DNA from 2 places in the Kitasatospora sp. NPDC127116 genome. Region 2 is predicted to be linked to the other one. Evidence: riboswitches for the same ligand, from Rfam matches in the RefSeq annotation. Region 2 holds a riboswitch; the other holds the start of a gene.

Region 1 (7,441 bases), on a different contig from region 2:
CGGCCAGCTCGCCGGCCACCTCCATGTGGGAGCGGGTGGCCTCCAGGGAGATGACGTCCGCGTCGAGTTCGTCGATCGCCGTCATGATCGCGCCGAACTCGGCGTAGCACATGTGGGTGTGGATCTGGGTGTCCGCGCGGACGCCGGAGGTGGCGAGGCGGAAGGCCTCGGTGGCCCACGCCAGGTACGCCGGGCGGGCGGCGGCCCGCAGCGGGAGGGTCTCGCGCAGCGCCGGCTCGTCGACCTGCACGACGGCGGCGCCGGCCGCCTCCAGGTCGACGACCTCGTCGCGCAGGGCGAGGGCCACCTGCCGGGCGGTGTCGGCGAGCGGCTGGTCGTCGCGGACGAAGGACCAGGCGAGCATGGTGACCGGGCCGGTGAGCATGCCCTTGACCGGGCGGTCGGTCAGGCCCTGCGCGTAGCGGAACCAGTCGGTGGTCATCGGGTGCGGACGGGAGATGTCCCCGGCCAGCACCGGCGGGCGCACGTACCGGGTGCCGTACGACTGGACCCAGCCGTGCCGGGTGGCGAGGTAGCCGGTGAGCTGCTCGGCGAAGTACTGGACCATGTCGTTGCGCTCGGGCTCGCCGTGCACCAGGACGTCCAGCCCGGCCTTCTCCTGGTAGGCGACGACCTCGCGGACCTCCGCCTCCATCCGCTCCCGGTAGGCCGGGGCGTCGATCCGACCCGCCGTCAGATCGGCGCGGGCGGTGCGCAGTTCGGCGGTCTGGGGAAAGGAGCCGATGGTGGTGGTCGGCAGCAGCGGCAGCCCGAGCCGGGCGCGCTGGGCCTCGGCCCGCTGCGGGTACGCCTGGGCGCGCCGGGTGTCGTCGGCGGTGACGGCGGCGGCGCGGGCGCGCACCGCCGGGTCGCGGGTGATCGGGGAGTTGGCGCGGGAGGCGAGGTCGGCGCGGTTGGCGGCGAGCTCGGCGGTGATCGCGCCGGTGCCCTCGCGCAGGCCCCGGGCGAGCAGTGCCGCCTCGCCGGCCTTCTGTCGGGCGAAGGCCAGCCAGCGGGCGATCTGCGGGTCGATGTCGCGCTCCGCGGCGGCGTCGATCGGCACGTGCAGCAGCGAGCAGGACGGCGCCACGTCGACGGTGCCGGCGAGGCCGAGCAGGGTCGCCAGGGTCGCCAGCGACTTCTCCAGGTCGTTGATCCAGATGTTGCGCCCGTCGATCACCCCCGCCACCAGCCGCTTGCCGGGCAGGCCGCCGGCGGCGGCGAGGTCCTCCAGGTTGACGGCGGCCGGGCCGGTGAAGTCCAGCGCCAGGCCCTCGACCGGGGCCTTGGCCAGCACCGGCAGCGCCTCGCCGAGCCGGTCGAAGTAGCTCGCGACCAGCAGCTTGGGCCGCTCGGTGAGACCGCCCAGCTCGCGGTAGGCGCGGGCGGCCGCGTTGAGCTCGGCCGGGGTGCGGTCCTGCACCAGCGCGGGCTCGTCCAGCTGCACCCACGCGGCGCCGGCGGCACGCAACTCGGCCAGCAGCCGGGCGTAGACGGGCAGCAGCCGGTCCAGCAGGGTGATCGGCTGGAAGTCGGCGGCCACCCCGGGCGCCGGCTTGGCGAGCAGCAGGTAGCTGACCGGCCCGACCAGCACCGGCCGGGCGGCGTGGCCGAGCAGCAGCGCCTCGCGCAGCTCGCCGACCGCCTTGGCCGGGTTCGCGGCGAACACCGTGTCCGGGCCCAACTCAGGCACCAGGTAGTGGTAGTTGGTGTCGAACCACTTGGTCATCTCCAACGGGGCGACGTCCTGGTTGCCGCGCGCCATCGCGAAGTACCCGGCCAGCGGGTCGGCGTCGACCGCCTCCCGGTGCCGCGGCGGGATCGCGCCGACCGCCACCGTGGTGTCCAGCACGTGGTCGTAGAGCGAGAAGTCGCCGGTCGGCACCTCCGCGACCCCCGCCTCGACGAGCTGCGCCCAGTTCGTCCGACGCAGGTCGGCGGCGGTCGCCAGCAGCGCCTCGGCCGCGACCGCGCCCCTCCAGTACCCCTCGATCGCCTTCTTCAATTCACGGCCCCGGCCCTGGCGGGGGTATCCGTGGGCGGTGGCGACGCTCGCCGCGGCTGCGGACTTCGTGGTCAAGGGACTCTCCTTCGCGAGTCTGGATCCTCAAGTGCCCGGTGACGGCACGAGGACGCGAAGGGATGACGGACCGGACGGACGACCGCACCCGTGCGCGGCTCCGCCCGATATGGTCGCCGACCCGCCCACGAGGTCACCGGATGGCCGCGCGCGAACGCTCGCGCACGGGCAGTGGCAGGTCTTCGGACTCGCGGGCACACCCACCTCGGCCGAAACCGGGGCGGACACCTACTGGCCGTCGCTTCCCAGACCCGTCCCGGGTCCAGTGCGTATGACGGCGGTCGTTCCCACTCACCGCTGCGGGGCAGTCCCGGATTCCCACCGGGTTCCCTCTTGCGACGCGCCTGCCTGGCGGACAGGGCGAACCAGCTGCACCGCCAGCTTAGGGGCAAACCGTCGGCGTCGAGGCGGAAATCTCGCAAGGCGTCCGCGTGGTGAGACGCGGGCTCCGCGCCCGGCCCCGGGCGGCGCACCCGGGGGCGAACGGCAGAATGGCTCCCATGCGGCACATCTTCGTCATCGGCATCGGCGCGGGCGACCCCGACCACCTCACCCTGCAGGCGGTCAAGGCGATCGGTCGCACCGACGTCTTCTTCATCCTCGACAAGAGCGAGGAACGGCAGGACCTGATCGCGCTGCGTCGCCGGATGCTGGCCGACCACGGACGGCCCGGGCACCGCGTGGTCGCGGCGCCGGACGCCGAACGGGACCGCGCCACCCCCGCGTACGCGGCCGCCGTGGACGACTGGCGCGTCCGCCGCGCCGATCTGGTCGAACGGCTGGTCGCCGAGCACCTCGGCCCGGGCGAGCACGGCGCCTTCCTGGTCTGGGGCGACCCCGCCCTCTACGACAGCGTCATCGCCGTGGTGGACGACGTGTCGAACCGGGGCGGCATGCCCTTCGAGTACGAGGTGGTCCCGGGCATCAGCAGCGTCTCCGCGCTCGCCGCCCGGCACCGCACCACATTGACCCGGGTCGGGCGGCCGGTGCAGATCACCACCGGCCGCCGCCTCGCCGAGGGTTTCCCCGAGGGGGTGGACGACGTGGTGGTGATGCTCGACGGCCGGGCCGCCTTCGCCGGGATCGACCCCGAGGGGCTGGAGATCCACTACGGCGCCTACCTCGGCACCCCCGACGAGGTGCTCGTCTCCGGTCCGCTCGCCGAGGCCGCCCCGCGCATCCGCGAGCTGCGTGAGCGGGCCCGGGAGCGCAAGGGCTGGATCATGGACACCTACCTGCTGCGACGCTCGGACGGCTGACCCGACGCTGCCGGAAGTCCGACGGACGGACGGCACGCCCGGCGCCCGGCGCCCGGCGATCCGGGCGTCGCCGACGGCGATGGCGATGGCGGAACAGTTCCCGAACAGCCCGCACGATCGGCGTGCGGGCCTGCGGAGAAAGGAGATTGACGGACCGTCAAGGGCAATGGGCCCCGGCGGTCGGCAACACGGCAGCACGGCAGCACGGCAGCACGGCGGAACGGCGGAACGGCGGAACGGCGGCGGAACGGGAACAGCGGCCCGGACTCATGCGTGCCCGTCTCCGTCCTCGCGGAGAACACGGACCACCCGCGACCGGTGTCCCGACTCCCGGATCCACGCCCGCCGCGTCGGGCGGCAGCCCTCAGTCCAGGAGCTTCGCCACCACCCGGTCGAGCGCGCGGAGGTCCTCCGGCGGCAGCGCGAGCAGCGCGTCCGGCGGCGTGGCGAGGATCCCGGTGGCGAGCGCGGCCTTGGCCTCGCCCTCCTCGGTGAGGTGGACCAGCTTGGAGCGCCGGTCCGCCGGGTTGGTGATGCGCTCGGCGAGCCCGCGCCGCACCAGGTCGTCCACGATGACGCTGGTGTACGGCGGGTCGGCGGTCAGCCGCTCGGCCAGCTCCCGCAGGGTGATCGGGCCGGCGGCGAGCCGGCGCAGCGCCCGGACCCGGCTGAAGCTCATGCCGAGGGCTTCGGCGACGGTCCTGCGGCGGTCGTGGCGCTCCAGCACGAGCGCGTACATCCCCTGCCAGACCCGGGCCGCCGTCGCGGCGTCCGTCCCGCTCCCCTCCGGGTGCCCACCGGTGTCGAGGCGCTCCATCAGGCGTCCACCGTCTCCTTCGTCTCCGTGCTTCCCTCGGCCGCCTCCTCGGCGGCGAGCCGCCGCGCCGTGCGCTCGGCCGTCGCCCGGGCCCAGCGGCCGGAAGTGAGCGTACCGGTGACCAGCACGGCGGCGCCGCAGCCGGCGATGATCCACCATGCCGTCCGGGCCGCCCCGGTGAAGGCCGCCGGGTCCGCGAGGGCGCTGCCGGCCATCAGCGCGCCGGTGACCGCGACGCCCAGGGACTGGCCGACCTGTCGGCTGGTGGAGGCCACCGCCGCCGCCACCCCGGCCTGCGAGCGGGGCATCCCGGAGACGGCGGTGTTGGTGATGGGCGCGTTGACCAGGCCGAAGCCGGTGCCGAAGAGCAGGAAGGCGAGGACCAGCAGCCAGGTCGGCAGGTGCTCGGAGTAGCCGACCGCCTGGAGCACCGCGCTCGCGGTCAGTGCCGCCCCGGCCAGCAGCAGCGGCGTGCGCGGCCCCCGGGCGGCCACCATCCGGCCGGACAGCGGCGCGGTGAGCAGCGACATGACCGCCATCGGCAGCATGAACAGTCCGGCGTGCAGCGGGTCGAGCCCGCGGACGTCCTGGAGGTACAGGGAGGTGAGGAAGAGGAAGCCGCCGAGGCCGGCGAAGGCGGCGACCGCGATGACGGTGGCGCCGGAGAAGGGCGCGGAGCGGAAGAACCGCAGGTCGATCAGCGGGTCGGTGCGCCGGGGTTCGTACCGCAGCAGGCCCAGCAGCGCGCCCAGGGAGGCCGCCGCGCAGCCGAGCACCACGGGCGAGGTCCAGCCGCGCTCCGGCGACTCGATGATCGCGTAGGTGAGGGCGGCGAGCACGACGACGACCAGCAGTTGGCCGACCGGGTCCACCCGGCGGGTGCGGGCCGCCCGCGACTCCGGCACGTAGCGGGTGGTGAGGAAGAGCGCGGCCAGGCCGATCGGGACGTTGATCCAGAAGATCGCCCGCCAGCCGGCCGACTCCACCAGCGCCCCGCCGATGATCGGCCCGGCGGCCATGCTGATGCCCACCACGCCGCTCCAGACGCCGATCGCCCGGGCGCGCTGCCGGGAGTCGGTGAAGGTGTTGCTGATGATCGACATGGCGACGGGGTTGAGCATCGATCCGCCGACCGCCTGGAGCATCCGCGCCGCGATCAGCCAGCCGAGCCCGGGGGCCAGGCTGCACAGCAGGGAGGCCGCGGTGAACACCACCAGTCCGATCCGGAACACCCGGCGGCGGCCGATCCGGTCGGCGGTCGAGCCGGAGAGCATCAGCAGGCTCGCCAGCACCAGGGTGTAGGCGTCGACCGTCCACTGCAGGCCGGACACCGTGGTGTCCAGGTCGCGCCGGACGGCGGGCAGGGCCACGTTCAGGATGGTGTTGTCGAGGCTGACGATCAGCAGGCTCATGCAGCAGATGGCGAGCACGAGCCAGGGCCGCGGTCGAGCGGCATCGGGCATGACGAACGCTCCAGAGTTAGTTGTATTGTTGTAATCATTGTGATGCTACAACTAATCCGGGCGGCGACTCCACCCCCGACCGGCCCTGGACAGCGCGACGGCCGCGCCCCGCCGATCTCCTCGACGGGGCGCGGCCGCTGGGGGCCCGCGGATCAGGCCTTCTTGACCACGCCGGACTTGAGCTGCATGGCGCCGAAGCCCTCGATGCGGCAGTCGATGTCGTGCCCGTCGACGCCGTCCACCAGGCGGATGTTGCGGACCTTGGTGCCGGCCTTGATGCCGGAGACGCTGCCCTTGACCTTCAGCGCCTTGACCACCGTCACGGTGTCGCCGTCGCTCAGCACGTTGCCGACGGCGTCCTTGATCACGCGCTCGCCGGCCGGCACGCCGGCCTGGTCACCGCCGCCGGGCACCCACTCGTGGGCGCACTCGGGGCAGACCATGAGGGCGTTCATCTCATAGGTGTACTCACTGGAGCACTGCGGACACGGGGGAAGGTTGTCGCTCATGTGTTCAGGATATCCAGCTGTCCGGAGCTGGTCCGGGCACGAGTGAGGAGGTCAGCAGGGGTGCCGGCACCGGTCGGCCGCCGCTTCCGGTGGGCACGGGGTCATGGCCGGCGGCCGCGTCCGCCCGGCCTTCCCCGCCCGCCTCCGCCGCCGGGCCGTCACCCGCCCAGCGGCGCGGGCAGCGGACGGGAGTGCAGGACGTCCAGCCGGGAGACCGCCCGCGTCACCACCACGTACAGCCGGTGCAGGCCGCGCGCCTCGGCCTCCACGATGGCGGCCGGCTCCAGCACCACCACGTGGTCGTACTCCAGCCCCTTCACCAGCGAGGCCGGCAGCACCGTCACCCGCGCCGTGGTGCCGACCTGTTCGGCCGCCCCGGTCGGGATCCCCGCCGCGAGCAGCGCCTCGGCGGCCTCCGCCACCGCGCCGTCCGCCGCGATCACCGCGATCGAGCCCTCGCGCTCCAGCGCGGCCCGCACCGCCGCGACCGCCGCTCCGCCCAGGCCGCCCCCGGCCACCCGCCGCACCGTCAGCTCCCCGTCCTGCCGCAGCGACACGGCCGGCGGCACGTCCACGTCCAGCGCGCCCAGCAGGGTGTTGGCGAGGGCCGTCACGGCGGCCGGGACCCGGAAGCCGGTGGTCAGCGGCACCACCGCGGCCTGCGGCTTGCCCAGGTGGGCGAGCTGCTCGGGCCAGCTTCGGGCGGCCCACGGGGCGGTCGCCTGGGCGAGGTCGCCGAGGACGGTCAGGGAGCCGAAGGCGCTGCGGCGGGCGATCGCCCGGCACTGCATCGGGGAGAGGTCCTGGGCCTCGTCCACCACGACGTGGCCGAAGCCGGCCGGGCGCTCGATCAGGCCGGCCACCTCGTCCAGCAGCATCAGGTCGTGCTCGGACCACTTGGCGCTCTTCGCCGAGCGCGGCGGCCGGCGCCACAGGATCGCCGCCTGCTCCTCGGGGCCGAGCACCCCGTCGGCGGCCTCGGCCAGCAGGGCGGAGTCGCTCAGCAGCGCGGCGACCACGGCCTCCGGGCGCAGATTCGGCCAGGCGGCCTCCAGGAAGGCGGCCACCGGCCCGCAGCGGCCGATCTTCCGCGACCAGGCGCCGGACCGGACGCCGGTCCGCCGCTCGGCCTGGTCCTGGAGCATCGCCACCACCCGGGTGCGCAGGCTCTCCCGTCCGATCGCGTACGGCGGCGCCTGCTCGCGCAGTTCGGCGACCGTCCGTTCCAGCCGCTCCGGGGGCACCCGCCACCGGTAGGAGCCGTCCGGTACGACCAGCGGCTCCGGGCCCGTCGCCCGGATGCGGCCGTACAG
Region 2 (7,441 bases):
GTCATCGGCGGCTACCTCGGCGACGGCACCACCGAGGCCTACGCGGGCGCGACGGCCAAGCTGCTGCTCGCCGTCGAGGTGCGCGGCGGGAACGCGGCGTCCTTCGGTGGCGTCGATCTGCCGGCCCGGCTGCGCTCGCTCCAGACCGCCGAGGGCCGCTTCTCGGACCGCTCGCAGTGGGGCGACTACAGCAACGCCTTCGGCCAGTCGCTGGCCCTGATCGCCCTGCACCGCACGCCCGGTGACGCCCCGGCGGCGGCCGTGGACTACCTCGCCAACAGCCAGTGCGCGGACGGCGGCTTCCCCGTCTCCTTCGGCCAGGCGACCTGCACCGGCGACCCGGACGCCACCGCGCTCGCCGTCCAGGCCCTCGCCGCCACCGGCCGCACCGCAAAGGCGAACGGGGGCCTCGGCTGGCTGGCCGCGCACCAGAACGCCGACGGCGGGTTCGCGGCCGCCGGGGCGACCACGTCCAACGCCAACACCACCGGCCTCGCCACCCAGGCGCTGCTGGCCGGCGGGCGCTTCGGCGCCGGCCTCAAGGGCTGGAGCCGGCTGGTGAAGTTCCAGCAGGGCTGCTCGGCCGACCCTGCCGTGCGCGGTGCGGTCGCCTACGACGCCTCCGGCTTCAACGCGGGCAACGGCGCCCGGGCCACCGCGCAGGCCGTCCTCGGCCTCGCCGGCACCCCGCTCGCCACGCTCTCCGCCGCCGGGGCCCGCCCGGACGCGCCCACCCTGGCCTGCCCGGCCCCGGCCGCGTACTGAACACGCCCGAAACCAGGAGGAGTTCACCGATGAGCGACACCCTCACTCCGGCGCGCCCGGTCCGCCGTACGCTCGGCTCGATCGCCGCGGCCGCCGCCCTCACCGCCGGTCTGCTCGGCGTCTCCGCCGTCCAGGCCCCGCAGGCTCGGGCCGCCGCTTGCGGCGGGACCACCGGCGTCACGGTCGTGGTCGACTTCACCGCTGTCGGCGGCGGCATCCAGACCGGCTGTGCGCTCGGCGACCCGGCCAGCGGCCTGGCCGCGCTGACCGGCGCCGGATTCAGCTACGCCTTCCACCCGCGCTTCCCGGGTTTCGTCTGCACCGTCAACAGCCTGCCGACAACCTGCACCAACCCCACCGGCAGCGCCTACTGGTCGTACTGGCACGCCCAGCACGGCGGCCCCTGGTCGTACAGCGGCCTCGGCGCGGGCAGCTACAACCCGGCCCCCGGCGACGTCGAGGGCTGGTCCTTCGGTGCCGGCGCCCAACCCGGCATCACCGCTCCCTGACCCGCCTGCCCGTACACGTCGACGCCCCGGCCTCCCCGACGAGGGAGGCCGGGGCACAGGGGTCGGGCGTGAGGTGCCCGCCGGCGCCGGACGAGGTGGTCGTGCAGCAGTACGCTGCCGACCGCCGCAGCCGAGCACGCACGGCCGCCGCGGGACTGCCGCCGCGGCTTCGCCCTGTCGGTGGATCAGCTGCCGTAGCTCAGCGAGACGGTGTCGCCGAGGTGGACGGTGGCGGCCCGGGTGGCGGCGGTGGCGGTGGCGCCGTCCAGGCCGACCTTCCAGGTGGAGGAGCCGCTGTTCGCGGTGCCGTTGAGCGCGGTGACGGTGCCGCCGCCGGTGGACGGGGTGACGGAGGTGACGCAGCCGCTCGGAGTGGCGGTGGCCGCCGCGTCGAGGACGTCGCCGAGGGTCGTGGTGGTGCCGGTGGGGGTGAGGGTGACGGCGCAGACCTTGAGGTTGCTGGTGCCGTCGTCGACGACCAGTGCGAGCCGGGCGGCCGTACCCGCGGTGAAGCCGGTGGTGGCGGCCCAGGCGGGTTCGCCCGCGGTGGTCGGCGCCGGCGGGGTGGCGGTGAACCCGGCGCCGGCGACGGCGCGCAGGCCGTCGACGGAGGCGTACGGGGACGGGGAGGTGTCGGTGGGCAGGTACTTGAAGCCGCCACCGGGCTTGAACTGCTGGGCGACGAGGAAGTCGACCGGGGTCTTGCCGGTGCCGCTGGTGAAGTCGGTGCCCTGGGGGTTGATGCCGCAGGCGTTGAGGCCGGACACGGCCCAGCCGTTGGAGTCGGTGTTGACGCCGAACATGGCGTTGAAGGCGCCGGAGGAGGCGAGCTTGCCCTTGAGGAAGTTCTTCGCGGCCACGATCGCGGCGTCGGTGCCCGGGACGCCGCCGACACACAGGGAGGCCATGGCGGCACCGGTCATGTCGATGTCGCTGCCCTGGGCGAGCGCGGTCGGGTCGCCGGCGGCCTTGCTGTAGTTCCAGCCGCCGTCGTTGTGCTGGTTGGCGCGCACGGTCGCGACCGAGGCGTTCAGCAGGGACTGCGGGACGCGTTGTCCGCCGCTCCGGGTCTTGGCGCCGCCGAGGGCGAGCAGGCCGAAGACGGTCCCGTTGAAGTTCGCGGACGGGCCGTAGTAGCCGGGTTCGGCGGTCTGCCAGTAGGCGGCGAGGTCGGCCACGAGGTTGCGGCCCGGGCCGATCCGCGCGGGGTCGATGCCGGCCGCGTAGGAGTTGAGGATGCCACGCTCGTAGTCGGTGACGACCGGCGAGGTGCTCGGCCAACTGCTCGCGGCGAGCTGGTTGCGGTAGACCAGGCGCGCGTTCTTGCTCGTGTCACCGCCAGGGGCGACATCGGCCGCGGCGGTGCCGGCGGCGGCGAGCGCGCTGAAGGCCCACTCGTTGGAGAGCCCGCCGCCGGTGACGTAACTGCCGTCGGCGGCCTGGAGGGACTTGAGGTACGTGACGCCGGTGGTCCTGGAGGTGGCTATCTGGCTCGGCGAGGCGGTGGCGTGCGCAGGGACGGCCGACATCAGGAGGGCGCAGGCGGCCATCGAGACGGTCGCCGCGGAAGCGAGGCGTGAGGAGACGAAGCGCGAGTGTGCGGGAACGGACACGGAACGGGCTCCTTGGGGTGACGGGCGCGCCGGTCCTGCCCCGGGACCCCAGCGCTCGTCCGAGAGCGCGGTGGTACGGGGCGGCGGCCGCCCGGATCGCGTGGGCGGGCTGGTGCTGGTGCTGCACGACCGCGCGGGCATTCGGGCTCGGGGCCGGTGCAACCACCGCCCCACACCGCTGCGCGTCAGCTCCGGATTCGCACCGGATTCCCCCGCTCGGCCACCGCGGACGTTACCGCACCCGTGAACGGATCTACGAGGTGGCGAAAGTGACATGACGACTCGTTGACGACGACTCCGAGCACATGGTGTGATGAACCGCTTTTTAGTCCTCGGCAGTCAGGGGAAGCCGGTCCGATTCCGGCGCTGACCCGCAACCGTAGACCCGCCCGCAAGGGCCGGTGAGCCGGAATGCCTGCGCCGGGGCCTTGTTCATGAGTACATGCGTCGTCGTGGACTACGACGCGGTCGCGACGGCGCCCCGTGCCGGGGAGAGCCGTCGGCTGCGCCGTGGGACCCCGACGACCGATCGGGGAGTCGCCGGTGAGGGTCAGCAGCAGTCCTACGCGTCACAGAAGCAGAGAACTGGGCTCGCTTCTGATCACCACGGCCGTCGCAGTGGCCGCGGGAGGAACCGTCCTGCTGGGCCACCCCGGCTCCGCGGCAGCCGATCCGATCGAGCAGTGCACGGCGACGACGGGCGCGATCGTCGCCGTCGACTTCAGCCACTGGGGCGGCGGGGTCGTCCGGGGCTGCGACGCCCACCCGACGACGGGGATGAACCTGCTGCACAACGCGGGATTCACCACGACCGGCACCGAGCACGACGGGCCCGCCTTCATCTGCCGACTCGGCACCGGGACCTTCAACGGCGGTGTCCAGTACCCGACTCCGGCCGAGGAGCCGTGCGTCAACACCCCGCAGGCCACCGCGTACTGGTCGTACTGGATCGCCGCACCCGGCCAACAGAGCTGGTCCTACAGCCGGTTCGGCGCCGGCACGCAGCAGCCCAAGCCCGGCGAGGTCGAGGCCTGGGTGTACGGCGGCACCGACATCGGGGGCACCAGCGGGGCGCCGGACTTCACCCCGGACTCGGTCCGCGCGAAGAACGGTGGCTCCTCGGCGTCCCCTTCGCCTTCCTCGTCCCCCTCCGCGAGCGCCTCGCCGTCCGCCACGTCCCCGGGGACGCCGAGCCCCACCGGCACGCCGTCCCCCACCGGTGATCCGGCCGCCGCGGCCGCCTGGCTGGCCGGTCAGCTCGTCGGCGGCGACCACATGGAGAACTGGGCCGCCCCGGGGCCGGACTACCCCCGGACCGCCCTCACCGCCGTCGCACTCGCCGCCGCCGGGACGCAGGACCCGGTGCTGCGCAAGGTCGTTGGCTTCCTCGCCGACCACATCGATGCCTTCCTGTACCCCGACGGCCCCGCCGGCGCACCCGACACCAGAGCCGCCGCCCTGCTGGCCCTCGTCGCCGAGAGCACCGGCCGCGACCCCCGCACCTTCGGCGGGCGGGACCCGCTTGCCGCGCTCACCGACCACGTCTGCACGGCAGCCGGGGAGAACGGGAAGTGCACCGCCGCCGGGGACTTCCTCGGCGCGGCCTCGCCCTGGGTCCAGTCCCTCGGGGTCATCGCGCTCCAGCGCGCCGGCATCACCCCACCCGCCCCGGCACTCGCCCGGTTCACGGTCCTCCAGTGCGACGACGGCGGCATGGCCGGCTCGATGATCGTCGCGGGTGACCACTGCGAGTCCGACCCGCTCACCACCGCGATCGCCGTCCTCGCCCTGCGCACGGCCCCCGGCTACGAGGCGGCCGCCGAGAAGGCCGCCGGTCGGCTCGCGGCGAGCCAGCAGCCCGACGGCTCCCTCCTTCCCTACGCCGGCGCCCCCGGCGACACCACCAGCACCGCGAGCGCCGCCCAGGCCTTCCGGGCCACCGGCCAGGGCGCCCGACAGGCCGCCGCCACCGCCTGGCTCGCCGCCCGGCAGGGCAAGGACGGCGGCTTCGGCCCCGACGAGTCGACCACCGACCCGGACGCCGCCGCCACCGAACAGGCCATCCTGGCCCTGACCGGCACCGACCTCACCGCCGTCCGGCACAACCCGGACGGGGCCACCACCCCGCCGACCACGCCGACCACGCCGACCACGCCGACCACCACGCCCCCGACCACGCCCGCCGGGAGGAAGCCCGACGCCGCGAAGGGGAGCGCCTACCTCACCGACCCGGCCCGGCTGATCGACGGTCACTACTACGAGGGGTTCCCGGCCTTCGCCGACTTCGGCCTGACCATCGACGGCGCCTACGCCCTGGCCGCCACCGGCACCGACGACGCCGCGCTGCGCCGGATCGTCGACTTCCTGGACCAACAGGGCAAGGACGCGAGCGAGCGGACCGTCAACGACTGGACGGCCATCGGCACCGAGTACGCCGGCGGCGGGTCCATCGGCAAGGAGGCGCTGCTCGCCGAGGTCGTGGGCCGCGACCCGCGCGCCTTCGGCGGCCACGACCTGATCGCCGCCCTCGCCGCGATGGTGTGCACCAAGGCCGACGCGAACACCGGCTGCGCCGCCCCCGGCAACTACGTCTACGCGACCTCGGTGTTCTCCCAGGCGCTCGCCGTCATGGCCCAGCTCCGGGCCGGCGACGCCGCCGGCGCAGCCCCTGCGATCGCCTACCTGAAGGGCCTGCAGCACCCGGACGGCTCCTGGCCGAGCCTGATCCCGGCCACCGGCGACTCGGATGTGGACAGTACGGCGATGGCCGTCATGGCCCTGGCCCTGGTTCCGGGCGACGAGGCGGCGCAGGCGGTCGACAGGGGGACCACCTGGCTGGCCGCGCGGCAGCTTCCCGACGGCGGATTCCCCGGCGCGGCCGGAGACTCCACCAACTCGGCCGCGCTCGCGATCCAGGGCATGACGCTCCGTCGGTCGATCCACGGTGCACAGATCGCCAAGGCGCTCGACTTCCTCGCCGGGCAGCAGAACGGCGACGGCGGGTTCAACGTCGCCTCGGGCGGCCAGCAGGGCTCGGACGTCCGTGCCTCCACACAGGTGCTCGGCGGGGCCACCGGGATCTCCTTCGGCACGCTGACCCGCAACCTCGGAGGTACGCCGACGCCGACTCCCACGGGGACGCCGACCGGAACGCCCACGGGCACCGCGACCGCGACCGGTACGCCGACCCCGACGGGCACCGGCACGCGGACCGCGACGACGTCCCCGACCTCCGTCGCGCCCGGTCCCGGTGACGGCTCGACCACCCGTCCGTCCGACGCCCCGCTCGCCGGTGGCCCGGTCGGCGGTGGTGTTCCCATCAGTGCCGGTGCCGGTGCCGGGCGGTCCGGTACCGGCGGCCTTTCGGCCACGGGGAGCGAAGCACTCGCACTGACGGGGGCCGCCGGTCTGCTGACCGTGCTCGGCGCCGCGGCCGTCCTGGCCGCCCGCCGTCGCACCGCCTCGGGCCCGGGGCGTCACCGGTGATCCGGCGCTTCGGCCGGCTGCCGGGCGCAGCCGCCACGACGCTGGCCGTCGCGTTCGGGGGTGTTGCCGTGGGCACCGCCCCGGCGTCCGCGGCGCCGCTGCCGATGGACCAGTGCACCACCACCTCCGGTGTCGTGCTCGCCGTGGACTTCAGCAAGTGGGGCGGGCCGCTGCTGCGCTCCTGCGGCACCACTCCCACCACCGGTTACACCCTGCTCAACCAGGGCGGCTGGAAGACCACCGGCACCGGCCACGACGGCCCGGCCTTCATCTGCCGGATCGGCTACAGCGGGTTCCAGGGCGGCAAGCAGTACCCGACCCCGGACCAGGAGAAGTGCGTCCTGACGCCCCCGGCCACCGCCTACTGGTCGTACTGGCACGCCGACCCGGGCCAGAACACCTGGTCGTACAGCCAGCTCGGCGCGATGCTCTACCAGCCGAAGCCGGGCAGCGTCGACCTGTGGATCTTCGGCGGCACCGACATCGAGGGCACCGAGGGCCGCCCGACCTTCTCGCCCGACAGTGTCCGGGCGCACGACTCCAGCCCCGGTGGGCAGCCGGCCGACCCGGGTCAGGGCACCGCGGGCGGCTCCGGCGGTGCCTCGGGCGGTTCCGGCAGCGGGTCGACGAGTGGCGGTGCCGGGACGACCGGCGGCAGCGGTTCCGGCAGCGGCTCCGGCGGGTCCACCGGCACGACCGGCGGCTCCGGTACCGGTCGGGCCCCGGCTCCCACCAAGCCCCCGGCGGGCGGAGCCCGTCCGCCCGCGCCCGGCACGCCCCCCGGCACGGCCGGCACCCCCGAGGACGGCATCACCCCGCCGGGTGCGCCCGAGCCGACGCCGGTGCCCGCGACACCGGTACCGGTCGAGCCGCCCACCGCGCTGCCCACGGACACGCCGAGCGACCGGCCGACGGAGCAGTCCGCCGTGGCCGCGCCGACGCCCGCCCCCGCCGTACCCGGCGGAGTGGTGAACGCCGACCCGGTGGCCGACGCCCCGCACGACTCCGGCTCGATGGTCCCCGCCGTGGTCGGGGTCGTCCTCGTCGTGGTGCTCGGGGCGGCCACCG

Evidence for each region. Region 2 has a riboswitch for cobalamin ahead of ACFVHV_RS26680 (prenyltransferase/squalene oxidase repeat-containing protein). Riboswitches for the same ligand answer to the same signal wherever they lie in the genome.
Region 1: another riboswitch for cobalamin. It lies ahead of metE (5-methyltetrahydropteroyltriglutamate--homocysteine S-methyltransferase); the one in region 2 lies ahead of ACFVHV_RS26680 (prenyltransferase/squalene oxidase repeat-containing protein).

The regions. Positions count from the first base shown of each region.
Region 1 is NZ_JBHXTL010000129.1:355-7,795, forward strand. Features, by position in the region: gene metE (5-methyltetrahydropteroyltriglutamate--homocysteine S-methyltransferase) at 1-2,080, opposite strand, end outside; cobalamin riboswitch at 2,236-2,465, opposite strand; gene cobF (precorrin-6A synthase (deacetylating)) at 2,581-3,339, shown strand; gene ACFVHV_RS35440 (MarR family transcriptional regulator) at 3,704-4,156, opposite strand; gene ACFVHV_RS35445 (MFS transporter) at 4,156-5,619, opposite strand; gene ACFVHV_RS35450 (zinc ribbon domain-containing protein YjdM) at 5,772-6,128, opposite strand; gene ACFVHV_RS35455 (HelD family protein) at 6,287-7,441, opposite strand, start outside.
Region 2 is NZ_JBHXTL010000073.1:22,918-30,358, reverse strand. Features, by position in the region: gene ACFVHV_RS26695 (peptidase) at 1-765, shown strand, start outside; gene ACFVHV_RS26690 (flagellar hook-length control protein FliK) at 795-1,274, shown strand; gene ACFVHV_RS26685 (hypothetical protein) at 1,460-2,824, opposite strand; cobalamin riboswitch at 3,023-3,100, opposite strand; cobalamin riboswitch at 3,184-3,325, shown strand; gene ACFVHV_RS26680 (prenyltransferase/squalene oxidase repeat-containing protein) at 3,506-6,373, shown strand; gene ACFVHV_RS26675 (hypothetical protein) at 6,442-7,441, shown strand, end outside.